DNA from 4 places in the Pseudomonas sp. MWU13-3659 genome. Region 3 is predicted to be linked to each of the others. Evidence: riboswitches for the same ligand, from Rfam matches in the RefSeq annotation. Region 3 holds a riboswitch; each other region holds the start of a gene.
The links. A riboswitch is a leader RNA that binds a small molecule or an ion and turns the genes downstream of it on or off. The one in region 3 is predicted to bind cobalamin.
Positions count from the first base shown of each region.

Region 1 (3,202 bases), on a different contig from region 3:
CGGCCAGGCTCGCGCAGGCTGTACAGTGCGGCCAAGACCAGGGCGAAGCCTATCGCGACCACCAGGTTGCCGCCTGTGGTAGACAGCACACGCTGCCAGCCGTCCTCCGGTGCCCAGGCTTCGGCGTTGTGCTCATGTTCGTGGGGCGTGGCGGCCTCGCCATGCTCGTGGTGTTCGGCGGCGGGGGCGGCGTTCTCGTAGGTTTCCGCCTGAAGAATCAAGGGGGCCACCCAAACGCTTTGCAGGAGGGTCAGCAGCAGGGCAGCCAGCAGCCCGCTGAAGCCCGCGGTACGGGCGATGCGCGTGATCATGCGGGCGTACTCAGTGGCAGGGGAAGGCGGCGCTGTGGCGGGTGTCGTGCGCGGCGTTGTGCACCGCTTCGATGTGCGAGAAACCGGCGAAGTAGACCAGGCACAGGCCGAGCAGGCTGGCGCCGACGGCGACGATCATGCGCTGGCTGAGGCTGACGGGGGTGGCGATGCTGTGTTTCGTGCTGGTGATGGGCATGACGCGTTCCTCTGCTGTTGCTTTTGTCGGGCATTGGGGCAACGGGCAAGCGCGGCGACCCCGGACGAAGCTCGCCCAGGTATGCGACAGCGCCCGCCCACCGCGGGGTGTTCATGTGGTGTCAGGCCGGTCTCCGGGCTGGCGAGGTGGAGCAGGGCTCCGTTGTTGGCGTCACCTTCCCATGCCGAGTCGACGGGCACAGTGGTCAAGACGCTTCACTCGCTTACCGTTGCGGGGGCAGCACCGGCATTGTCCGGCCTCTAGTAGAGAGAGGCGTGACGCACCGGTTTCCCGTTTCACCCCAAGGGGGCACCTGAACGCAATGCGCTAGCAAATCATGGGGCGAACCATTGCGTCAATGGCGGCGGCGGTTGACCGCAAGCCAGGCTCTGCGTAGCCTTGCCGCTTCGAGGTTCTCCGGCGTTGGCCGGAGCTAAGACGGGAACGCGGTCGATGCCGCGGCTGCCCCCGCAACTGTAGGCACTGGAACGGATCGGCACAGCCACTGCGCACGCGCGGGAAGGCGCCATCCCGCTGGCAATCCTGCCGGCACAGTGCGAGCCAGGAGACCTGCCTCGCGACGTTTTCGACTTTCAACCGGGCGGGGTGATCCGGTGGCGAACCAGCCAGGCCGACAGGGCCCGTGGCTATCGTCCTGCATGCCCGCGCCACAGCCGCCAAGGGCACCGCGACATGAAAACACTGGCCAAGCTCCCCGTCACCATCGTTACCGGCTTCCTCGGCTCGGGCAAGACCACCTTGCTCCGCCATATGCTCGACAACGCCCAGGGCCGCCGCATCGCGGTGATCGTCAACGAGTTCGGCGAACTGGGCATCGATGGCGAAATTCTCAAGCAGTGCAGCATCGGTTGCAGCGAGGAAGAGGCCAATGGCCGCGTCTATGAGCTGGCCAACGGTTGCCTGTGCTGCACCGTCCAGGAAGAGTTCTTCCCGGTGATGCGCGAGCTGGTGGCCCGCCGTGGCGACCTGGACCACATCCTTATCGAGACCAGCGGCCTGGCGTTGCCCAAACCGTTGGTCCAGGCCTTCCAGTGGCCGGAAATCCGCAATGCCTGCACCGTCGACGCGGTGATCACCGTGGTCGACAGCCCGGCCGTGGCCGCAGGCACCTTCGCCGCGTATCCGGACCAAGTCGATGCCCAGCGTAAGCTCGACCCCAACCTCGACCACGAGTCACCCCTGCACGAACTGTTCGCCGACCAGCTGGCCAGCGCCGACCTGGTGGTGCTGAACAAGGCCGACCTGATCGACGCCGAGGGCCTGGCCAAGGTCCGTAAAGAGGTGGCCGAGGAACTGCCGCCAGCGGTCAAGGTGATCGAGGCCAGCAGCGGTCGCCTGCCGCTGGAGGTGCTGTTGGGCGTGGGGGCCGAGTCCGAGGCGCATATCGATGGCCGCCGCACCCACCACGACTCGCATCACGATGGCGATGACCACGACGACCATGACCACGACGCCTTCGACTCCATCTCCATCGACCTGCCCGAAGCCGACGAGAGCCTGCTGCTCGACGCCCTCACGCAACTGGTCACCGAGTTCGGCATCCTGCGCGCCAAGGGCTTCGCCGCCATCCCCGGCAAGCCGATGCGCCTGCTGATCCAGGGCGTGGGCACCCGCTTCGACAAGCACTTCGACCGCGCCTGGCGCAGCGAGGAGCCGCGCATCACCCGCCTGGTGCTGATCGGCCAGGACCTCGACGCCGCGCAACTGGAGGCGCGCCTGCGCCAGGCCCTGGGCGCCTGACCCATGCACCTGCTGCGGACCCAGCCCGGCGGCTTCGTGCCGGACGACAGCATCGCCGACCTCGGCCAGACCCCCGCCGAGCTGGTGATCCTCTGCAGCGGTGATTCGCACCTGGCACTGCTCGCCGAAACCGCCGAGCAGTTGCCGGAGGACTTCCCCAGCCTGCGCCTGGCCAACCCCATGCAGGTGCAGAACCATGCCTCGGTCGACCTCTATGTCGACGAGGTGCTGCGTCACGCCAAGGTGATTCTGGTCTCGCTGCACGGTGGCGTCGGCTATTGGCGCTATGGTGTCGAGCAACTGGTGGAACTGGCCAACCGAGGCGTGCAACTGATCCTGGTGCCCGGCGATGACCGTCCCGATCCGGAACTGACCGACCTGGGCACGGTGCGCGGCGAGCAAGCCGAGCGGCTCTGGCACTACCTGCGCCAGGGCGGCAAGGCCAACGCCGTCAACCTGTTCAACTGCCTGGCCAGCCTATGGCTCGGGCGTGACTACCCGTGGCATGAGCCGCAACCGTTGCCGCGCACTGCGGTGTACCACCCAGGCAAGGTCAGCGCGGTGCTGGAGGACTGGTACGCTGAGTGGAACCCGGCGTTCCCGGTGGCACCATTGCTGTTCTATCGTTCGCACCTGCAAGCCGCCAATACGGCTTTCATCGATGTGTTCTGCCAGCGCCTGCAAGCCTGCGGCCTGAACCCATTGCCGATCGCCGTGGCCAGCCTCAAGGAGCGTGCTTGCCTCGATCAGGTTGAAAGCTGGCTCGACGAGGTCGAGGCCGAAGTGGTGATCAATACCACCGGTTTCGCCTTGTCCAGCCCCGAACAACCCAACCTGCGCCCGCTGCGCCGCGACGTGCCGGTGTTGCAGGCGATCTGCGCCCAGGACAACCAGCCTGCCTGGGAACAGAGCGAGCAGGGCTTGGGCGCCCGCG
Region 1 is NZ_JAMSHW010000003.1:100,670-103,871, reverse strand. It holds gene NGM28_RS05515 (CbtA family protein) at 1-311, opposite strand, end outside; gene NGM28_RS05510 (CbtB domain-containing protein) at 322-507, opposite strand; cobalamin riboswitch at 615-839, opposite strand; cobalamin riboswitch at 901-1,099, shown strand; gene cobW (cobalamin biosynthesis protein CobW) at 1,201-2,268, shown strand; gene cobN (cobaltochelatase subunit CobN) at 2,272-3,202, shown strand, end outside.
Region 1: it holds a riboswitch for cobalamin, as region 3 does, so the genes downstream of both, cobW (cobalamin biosynthesis protein CobW) here and NGM28_RS25810 (ABC transporter ATP-binding protein) in region 3, are expected to answer to the same signal.

Region 2 (3,202 bases), on a different contig from region 3:
CCAAGGTCTTTTATCGCACGGGGCAACTCTTGTGCGCCTTCTTCTAACGGCTTTTCCAGCAGCGGCAGTAACCATACATAGGTGAAATTCTCGCTCATCTACTTCCTCCGAATACTCACTAGTGTGCTTGGAATGGTAGTGACCGTATTGACCGGCTTCTGCGTGCTTTCAGCCGCTGCCGGCTACGCGCCACAGCTACTCAACAATGCACGTACTCGTTGAGCCATCTCATCGGCATTATCAGGTACAGATACTGAAATGCCCAGATAGTGCTCAAGGTGAAGGGTAAGCGTCTGTTCGCCCACTATGAGATCCCAATAGCGCTGGTCAAGTCCGTCCAATTTTTCATTCCAGTAACCGCTTAATCCGTGCTCAAGCTTCTGAGCCACGTTCTCGAACAGTTTCCAGTCGGCGAGTTCTGATATTTCTATGGTCGTCATGCGCCACCTCACCAAGCGAATGCAGATTTTCGTGTTTCTCGCGAGCGGCAGCAATGGGTCGTAAGCGGCCATAGCACCACCTGGATTAAAGCCGAACATCCCTTCCCTACCCAACCGACTCTCGCACCAAAGTGAGACTGAATGACCTACGCACGACCACTTGCATGTTTGGCGTAACCCTCAACCCCTACCGATTGAGCTCTCGCCCGTGAACCAGCAGTTTGGTCGCAACCTCGCCGCCCGACAGATGTACCTCGACGAGGTGCTGCACCTCTTCATTGTCGCGCACCCGATACCAGCAAGCGTCGGGGTACACCGTCAGCACCGGCCCCAGGTTGCAGGGGAACTGGCAAGCCGTGCGCGTCAGCAGCACACCACCCGGCACCTCGATCAGTTGCCGCTGCAGCAACTCGCGGCGCAGTTGCTTCCACAGTGGCAAGGCGCCTCGACGGACGCAACGCGGGCCAGTGCAAAGGAACACCTGGCGTGCATGGTCCGGGATCTTCGACCAGTCGGCGTCGGCTGCCACGGCATTGACCTGATCGCAGGCCAGATGCCGTGAGTGATCCTCGATGCTCGCACAGGCCATTCGCGCATCCAGGCCACGGCGTCCCAACGCCTGCGCCGTGACCCAGACTTGCGGCTGGTGCCCATGCTCACGTGCGATGCGCCCCAGTTCATCGCGCAGCCAGTCCAGGTAGGCGCCGTCGGAGATGGGTTCCAGGTCCACCACCAGCACGCGTTCCAGCCCGTCGGCGAAGGTCTTGCGCAAGACCGCCCACAGGCCCTCAAACCCGTCCAGGGTGTCGACGACATCGTCCCGAGCGGATTCGCCCCGCAGCTGGCGGATCTCCGCGCCAAAAGCTTCGGCCGCTGAACCGCCCGCAAGGCCCGGCCCGACAAACAAGACGCGCTGGTAAGTCATCACATGCTCTTCTCGAAGTGAATTTCGCAGAAGCACACACAGGCAGGCATCGAGCATGGGCCCAGACCGACCCATGCCTGCCCTCCGCAGGATTGTCGCCAAAAGATTCCAGGCCGGTCTCCGGGCTCGCGAGGCTGGATGCCCTCGCCTTCCCATGGCCGGCTGGCCACAGTGGTCTGATTGAGGGCATCACTCGCATACCGTTGCGGGGGCAGCACCGGACTGGCGCGAAGCGCGTACCGGTTTCCCGTTTCACCCCAGGCGCGGCGGCTTGGGACACCTGAAACTGGGCGGCATGTGAACATTCGGTGCAGTGCGCGTCAAGGTGGTGAACCAGGCCCGGCACTCCCACAGAGGCCAATGCTGCACCAGGAACCGTAGGAGCCAGCCTTGCTGGCGATGCCCGGCACAGCCGGGCCAATCACCAGGCGAAGGCATCGATTCCCCTAGGTTGCGCACCTATTTGAAACGTCGTGGCTGGGTTGCCATTTCAGACTTTCTTCAAGATCCCCATATGCGCATCGTCCATCAACGCCTTGGCCATATCGCTGAGGTAGTGCGACGCCCAGACCAGCACCGGTTCGTTGTCCATCACACCGATGAATGAGGCGCGGCGGGCGCTATCGAGTAGCACCGAGGCTTGTTCCATGGCGTGATTGGCGCAGTTGCCGGGCTCTACGCGGAACAGGCGCGTGCCTTTGGTGGCGCCTTCCATGAACGTGCACGCGCCGACGGTCCAGCCGAGTTGGCCGTGGTCTGCTGGGAGATCGTTGTCCATTCGAGGTTCCTCTGAAGCTTTGAAGGGGTGACCGAGCTACCTGTAGGAGCGGCTTCAGCCGCGATCACCAGCAACGCTGGTGCCAGGTACCGCGGTGCCTGCATCGCGGCTGAAGCCGCTCCTACAGGGGCCTGCGCAGGGCTGTCAGTGCAGCGTGTATGACGGCGGCCGGGTGCTCATCTGTAGCTGAGCCAACGCCGACTCCAGCAACGTGCGGGTGGCATCGAGTTCGTGCATCACCGTCAGCATCACCAGCGTGGCAGGTGATTTGGGCAGGTGAGTCAGCGATTGATGCGTCACCGCCAGCGCGCACATGACGTACTCGGTGGCGTGGACCAAGGTGTCTTCGAGGAAATGAGGGGATTCGATGGAAGGTGGTGGATCCGGGACGATCTTCAACATGACTTCATACTCGACGTTCATGAATGATCAACCGGGCACCCGATCACCTGCCGGGAGATGGGTGGCGGCTACGTGCGGGTCTGCAAGTCCGGGGAACATCGAGCACTAACCCGGCCGGCCCGAAGGCCAACCGCACGCAGCCACCATTGAGCACAACCACTGACAAGCGCCAGCGACTCAGAAAGTGAGCACAGATCGATGTTCAGACGGGCTTGCAGGCCCGGTCGTTGATTTGGCAACGACCCGGCGAGACTAGCCGTCACTTCGATAGCGCAAAAGTGCTCAAAGCATGCTTGGGAAACGCCCTACGTGAAATGGGGAAAGTCTGATTAGCCCATGTGGGACTTCATCCCCAGCTAGTCATTTCCTCAAAATCACGCCACTCATGTATTCATGCAGGTCGCGAAAATCCTTGACGCTCCAGGCATGCGGCGGGATCTTCACCCCGTTCTCCTGCAGCGTTTTCGGAATCAGGTTTCCATTTGGGCGAAGGATGACCGAAGACACGATAACGCCTGGATAGTCGTTCAAGCGCTTCTTGAACGCAGCGCTGGTAAGGTCCGGCGTTGGCGGGTTGCTCTTTTTGGCCAACGGCCCCGTCCCCTTGATATCCGCGCCATGGCACACGGCACACCGCTGCACGAAGAGGTTTTTTCC
Region 2 is NZ_JAMSHW010000025.1:19,033-22,234, forward strand. It holds gene NGM28_RS22745 (hypothetical protein) at 1-98, opposite strand, end outside; gene NGM28_RS22750 (DUF3630 family protein) at 183-512, opposite strand; gene NGM28_RS22755 ((2Fe-2S) ferredoxin domain-containing protein) at 628-1,365, opposite strand; cobalamin riboswitch at 1,460-1,664, opposite strand; gene NGM28_RS22760 (DUF3077 domain-containing protein) at 1,856-2,143, opposite strand; gene NGM28_RS22765 (hypothetical protein) at 2,288-2,545, opposite strand; gene NGM28_RS22770 (c-type cytochrome) at 2,906-3,202, opposite strand, start outside.
Region 2: it holds a riboswitch for cobalamin, as region 3 does, so the genes downstream of both, NGM28_RS22755 ((2Fe-2S) ferredoxin domain-containing protein) here and NGM28_RS25810 (ABC transporter ATP-binding protein) in region 3, are expected to answer to the same signal.

Region 3 (3,202 bases):
CCCGGCCTGTTGCAGGAAGGTCAGGTTGTCTTCCAGGTGCCAGTCCTCGGCAATACGTCCATCGGCAATGCGATAGATGTCCATCGCGATGAAGTCGATGGCTTCGCCCTGCCCCTGGTGCTCGCCCAGCTTGCCGGTGAAATGCCCGGTAAAGCGCAGGGCCGCGGTGACCCGGTCACCGGCAACGATCATCTGCAGCACTTCGCAGCGCAGGTCCGGCACCGCCGCGCGGAAGGCCTTCGAGGCGTTCAGCGGGCCTTCGACACCCTGCAGCCGTCCTGCCGGCAGGGTGTTGTCGCGAAAGTCCGCGGCCAGCGCGGCGCGGGCCATGGCTTCGTCGCCGGTGTTCCAGAAGGTGTCATAGCGCCGGGCGGCGAGGATCTGCTGTTCGAGCTGGGCCTTGGGCAGGCTGTGGTCGACCACCAGCACGGCTGGCGCAACCAGTTCGCCGGCACTGGCCAGGTTTGCGGCAGCTGCCAGCAGCAGAGGCGTCAACCAGCGGCCGGCACGCATCCCCGAAGCCTTGGATTCGGTATTCATGTTCATTTCCTTGAAGTGTCGTCAGAGAAGGCATGGCGCGGCCGCGAACCATGCAGACAAGCCTATCCAGTCGGCGCCAAGCCCTCAAGAAGGCACTTTTCACTCACCTGGTCACCCTGGAGTAACCCCCGCATGGCCCACTACCGGGAATGCCCCGCCTACGACGTATTCGCCCCCGCCTGCCCCGCGCGGTTGGTGCTCGACCGCCTGGCGGACAAATGGGCGCTGCTGCTGATCGACCGCCTCAGCGCTGGCGAACGCATCCGCTTCAACCAACTGCGCCGGGACATGGCCGGGGTCTCGCAGAAAATGCTCTCGCAAACCCTTAAGCGCCTCGAACGCGACGGGCTGATCGAGCGTGAAGTGCATCCGAGCGTGCCGCCCACGGTCGAGTACGCGCTGACCGAACTGGGTGCGACCCTGGGCGACACGGTCGAGCGCCTGGCACGTTGGGCGGAGTCGAACATGCCCGCGATACAGCTGGCCCAGCAGCAGTACGACCGCCAGGCTGCGCGCCACCTCGATTGACTCGCCCGCGCATAAATGCTCAGATGCGCCCCTTGTTTCAGGTGTCCCTGGCCGCCGTGCCAGGGGTTAAACGGGAAGCCGGTGCCTCGCTTATCGCGAGAAGTCCGGCGCTGCCCCCGCAACGGTAAGCGAGCAAGGCATTCGACAGACCACTGTGCCGACGGCATGGGAAGGTGAATGCCCGCCCCTCTCGCAAGCCCGGAGACCGGCCTGCAACCTCTGTTTGGCAACTCCCGCGGTGGGCGGGCGCGTGCCGGTCTTGGGGCGGCCCGCTGCCTGCAATGCCTTCATGCGTCCACCTCGCCGGGCTTCACTTTCTCGCTACGGGCGCGTTTGCATGTCTTCACCCCTCCTGCGCATCGAGCGCCTGCACTGGTCACCCGCTGCCGGCGAGCCACGCCTGCTCGACGATGTCACGCTCGACGTGCGCCCCGGCGAGTTCGTTGGATTGATCGGCCCCAACGGCAGCGGCAAGACCAGCCTGCTGCGCTGCGCCTACCGCTTCAATCGCCCGCTGGCCGGGCGCGTGCTGCTCGATGGCGAGGATGTCTGGCAACGCCCGCCGCTCTGGGTGGCCCAGCGCATCGCGGTGATGCTGCAGGAGTTCCCCGAGGACTTCGGCCTCAGCGTGCGCGACGTCGTCGCCATGGGCCGCACGCCGCACCTGGGCTGGCTCGACGGTGACGGCGACCCGGCGCCCATCGAGGCCGCCTTGCGCCAATTGGGCCTGGAAGACCGCGCCGAGCAAGGCTTCGCCCACCTGTCCGGTGGCGAAAAGCAGCGTGTGCTGCTGGCCCGGGCCCTGGCCCAGCAACCGCGCCTGCTGGTGCTGGACGAGCCGACCAACCACCTCGACCCGCGCTACCAGCTGGCGCTGCTGCAGCATTTGCGCGGCACCGGCCTGGGCCTGCTGGCGAGCTTCCACGACCTGAACCTGGCCGCCGCCTTCTGCGACCGCCTGTACGTCATCGAGCAAGGCCGCATCAAAGCGGGCGGCACGCCCGCCGAGGTGCTGACCGAGCAGTGCCTGGCCGAGGTCTTCGGCACCCGCGCCCTGGTCGACCGCCACCCCTTGGCCCATCACCCGCGCATCACCTGGATCAGCCCCGCATGAAGCGATCGATACTTACCCTGCTTGCCGCCCTGCCCCTTATCGCGGCGGCCAGCGACTACCCCGTGAACGTGCGCAGTTGCGACCGCACGGTGACTTTCCAGCAGGCACCGCAACGGGCGGTCAGCCACGACATCAACCTGACCGGCATGCTCCTGGCCCTCGGCCTGCGCGAGCGGATGATCGGCTACAGCGGCATCAGCGGCTGGAAGACCCTCGACCCCTCCTTGAGCCAGGCGTTGACGGGCCTGCCGGAACTGGCGCCACGCTACCCATCGGTGGAGAACCTGCTGGACGTGGACGCCGATTTCCTGTTCGCCGGCTGGGGCTACGGCATGGAGGTTGGCGGGACGCTCACGCCGCAGCGCCTGGCATCGTTCGGTATTCCGGTGTACGAGCTGAGCGAGTCCTGCTCGCGGATCATGCCCCGCCGCCCGGCGAGCCTCGACGACCTCTACACCGACCTCGACAACCTCGGGCGGATCTTCGACGTGGCCCCGCGTGCCCAGACGCTGATCGCCGGACTGCGCCAGCGGGTCGCCCGGGTTGCCCAGACCCTCGCCAACGTCCACGACCGCCCCAAGGTGTTCCTCTACGACAGCGGTGAGGACCGCCCCACCACCTCCGGCAGCCTGGGCATGCCACAAGCACTGATCGCGGCGGCCGGTGGCGACAACGTGATGGCCGACGTGCAGGCCAGCTGGACCGAGGTCAGCTGGGAAAGCGTCGTCGAGCGCGACCCCGAGGTGATCGCGATCGTCGACTATGGGCCGACCACCAGGCAGCAGAAACGCGATTTCCTGCTCCAGCTCCCGGCGCTGGCCGACGTGAAAGCCATCCGCGAGCGCCGCTTCGTGGTGCTGTCCTACCTCCAGGTGACCCCTTCGGTGGACAACGCCGACGCCATCGAGCAACTGGCCGGCGCCCTGCACCCGCAACTGTTCGCGCAGGCACGGCCGTGATGCCGCTGCGCAGCCCCTCGGCCTACCGGCTGCTGCTCGTCGGGCTGGTGGCCGCCCTGCT
Region 3 is NZ_JAMSHW010000038.1:30,375-33,576, forward strand. It holds gene NGM28_RS25800 (ester cyclase) at 1-540, opposite strand, end outside; gene NGM28_RS25805 (winged helix-turn-helix transcriptional regulator) at 673-1,068, shown strand; cobalamin riboswitch at 1,091-1,296, shown strand; gene NGM28_RS25810 (ABC transporter ATP-binding protein) at 1,406-2,182, shown strand; gene NGM28_RS25815 (ABC transporter substrate-binding protein) at 2,179-3,141, shown strand; gene NGM28_RS25820 (FecCD family ABC transporter permease) at 3,141-3,202, shown strand, end outside.

Region 4 (3,202 bases), on a different contig from region 3:
CCCGCCGGCCTTTCTCGCTGCCACGCCGGTCGTTCGGCGGGTCCTGCGCCGCACCGCCCAACGTCACCACATAATAAGTTCAATAAAACGGGTACCGACCTATGCTCACGTTCCTCGCCCTGCGATCCGCACCGCCATGTTCGTCTTCTCCTTATCGCCCCCCGGTTCACGCGCCCCGTGCGCGCTGACCTTTCGGCCACCGACAAGCACAACGGAGACAACATGGCCCGCTCAAGCTCCCAAGCCAAGAAAGCCACCGCCAGCGGATGGATCGGCTCTGCCCTCGAGTACTACGACTTCTTCATCTACGCCCAGGCCGCGGCACTGATCTTCCCGCAGATCTTCTTCCCCTCCACCGACCCGAAGATGGCCATCATCGCCTCGCTGGCCACCTACGGCGTCGGCTACCTGGCCCGCCCGGTGGGCGCCTTCGTGCTCGGCCACTGGGGCGACACCCGCGGGCGCAAGAACGTGCTGCTGCTGTGCATGTTCCTGATGGGCCTGTCGACCATGGCCGTGGGCCTGCTGCCCACCTACCACGACATCGGCCTGCTCGCCCCGGCGCTGCTGGTGCTGCTGCGCCTGGTCCAGGGCTTCGCCGTGGCCGGCGAGATCTCCGGGGCCAGCTCGATGATCATGGAGCACGCGCCGTTCGGCCGCCGTGGCTACTACGCCAGCTACACGCTGCAAGGCGTGCAGGCCGGCCAGGTGATGGCGGCGGCGGTGTTCCTGCCGCTGGCCTACTTCATGCCGAGCGAGGCCTTCAACGAATGGGGCTGGCGCATCCCGTTCCTGATGAGTGCGCTGGTGCTGGTGGCCGGCTTCATCATCCGCAAGGAGGTCCACGAAACCCCGGCCTTCGTCCAGGAAGAGCAGCAGGACAAGGTCGCCAAGTCGCCGATCAGCGAAGCCTTCCGCCACAGCTGGAAGCACATGGTACTGGTGATGTTCATGGCATTGATGAACGTGATCCCGGTGGTCGCCACCATCTTCGGCGCGGCCTACGCGGTGCAACCGGCCTACGGCGTCGGCTTCGACAAGAGCGTGTACCTGTGGATCCCGGTGGTGGGCAATATCGTCGCGGTGCTGGTGATCCCCTTCGTCGGCAACCTCTCCGACCGGATCGGCCGCCGCCCGACCATGATCGCCGGCTGCCTGGGCTCGGGCCTGCTGGCGTTCGTCTACCTGTATGCGATCAGCATTCAGAACGTGCCGCTGGCCTTCGCCGCCTCGATCGTCATGTGGGGCATGGTCTACCAGGGCTACAACGCGGTGTTCCCAAGCTTCTACCCCGAGCTGTTCCAGACCCGCTACCGGGTCTCGGCCATGGCCATCGCACAGAACGTCGGCACCATGCTCACCGCCATGCTGCCGGCGCTGTTCGCCACCGTGGCGCCTCCGGGTTCGGACAATATCCCGCTGGTGGTCGGCGGGCTGGCGTTCTTCATCACCTGCGTGTGCGCGTTCGCGGCGTACCTGGCGCCGGAAACCCACCGGCTGGCCATGGAAGACCTGGGCAACCCGCAGGCAACGCCCATGGCGCAGGAAGCCTATGAAGCCAATCGCAAGGGCAGCCTGAAAGCGTTCGGGCATTGAACGCCCCGGGCCAGGCCTGTCGCACACGGACAGGTCTGCCCCTCCAGATGATTGACTCCCCCCTCGTTCGATGGTCAGATGCGCGCCAGTTTCAGGTGTCCTGCGCCGCCGCGCGCAGGGTGAAACGGGAAGCCGGTGAGTCGTTTTCACGACAAGTCCGGCGCTGCCCCCGCAACGGTAAGCGAGCGAACCCTTCGACAGACCACTGTGCACACGCATGGGAAGGTGAAGGCTTCACGACCCTCGCAAGCCCGGAGACCGGCCTGAAGCCTTACTTGGCAACCCGCGGTGGGCGGGCGCAGGCCGGTCATCGCGTGCGCGCCTGCGTATGCGGTTCGCCTTTGCGTGTTTTCCACCGGGATCCATTCATTCCTGCAGCAGTGGAACGACATGTCCCGATTCAACAAGCTACACACCCTGGCAGCCTGCCTGGCTGTCTCGCTCCCGGCCCTGGCCGACGACCACGAGGGTGCCCCGCTCACCCTGCCCTCCACGGCGGTCACCGAGACCCGCGAACCCTCGGCCATCGACCTGGCCACCCCGACCCAGGCCGGTTCACGGCTGAACCTCAGCGCCCTGGAAACCCCGGCCAGCACCAGCAGCATCACCGCCGAGCAGATTCTGCAACGCAACAACCTCACCGTGCAGGACGCCGTGACCCGCTCCCCGGGCATCACCTTCATCGGCACTCCCGGCGATGGCGGCACCGGCCTGTCGGCCCGCGGTTTCAGCGGCCAGGGTTCGGTGATGACACTGTTCGACGGCGCGCGGCTGTACACCGGCGCCGGCACCCTGACCTTCCCGGTCGACCCATGGATGGTCGAGCGCATCGACGTGCTGCGCGGCCCGGCCTCGGTGTTGTACGGCGAAGGCGCCACCGGCGCGGTGGTCAACGTGATCCCGAAAAAACCCTTCGCCGGCGAAATCCACAACCACCTGCGCCTGGGCTACGGTTCCTGGGACCGCCAGCAACTGGGCCTGGATAGCGGCGGCGGCCTGAGCGAGCGCCTGAGCTACCGGGTCACGCTCAACAAGCAGGAAGGCAACGGCTGGGTCGACCGCACCGACTCGCGCAACCTGTCGCTCAGCGCCGCCCTGCGCTTCGATGCCAGCGACGACCTGAGTTTCACCCTCGCCCACGAGCGCGGCGACGCCGAGCCCGCCAACTACTACGGCACGCCGCTGATCGACGGCCACTACCGCGACAGCCTGCGCAAGAAGAACTACAACGTGCGCAACGATGTGCAGCGCTACCACGACGAATGGACGCGCCTGACCACCGACTGGACCCTCAGCGACACGGTCTCGGCCAGTAACCAGCTGTACTACATCAAGAGCCGCCGCCACTGGCGCAACGCCGAGGACTACACCTGGAGCGCCGATGACGGCCTGCTGCAACGGGGCAGCTACCTGGAGATCAAGCACAACCAGGAGCAGTTCGGCGACCGCCAGAGCTTCACCTTCGACCAAAGGCTGTTCGGCCTGGCCAGCAAGACCGTGGTCGGTGTCGAGTACAACAAGATCCGCTTCAACGTCGACAGCAATTCGCCCTACAACGACGACGGCGTCGACCTGGTCGACCCGTGGCGCCCGGCACCGGGTGGGT
Region 4 is NZ_JAMSHW010000002.1:30,697-33,898, reverse strand. It holds gene NGM28_RS02590 (MFS transporter) at 223-1,596, shown strand; cobalamin riboswitch at 1,673-1,877, shown strand; gene NGM28_RS02585 (TonB-dependent receptor) at 1,987-3,202, shown strand, end outside.
Region 4: it holds a riboswitch for cobalamin, as region 3 does, so the genes downstream of both, NGM28_RS02585 (TonB-dependent receptor) here and NGM28_RS25810 (ABC transporter ATP-binding protein) in region 3, are expected to answer to the same signal.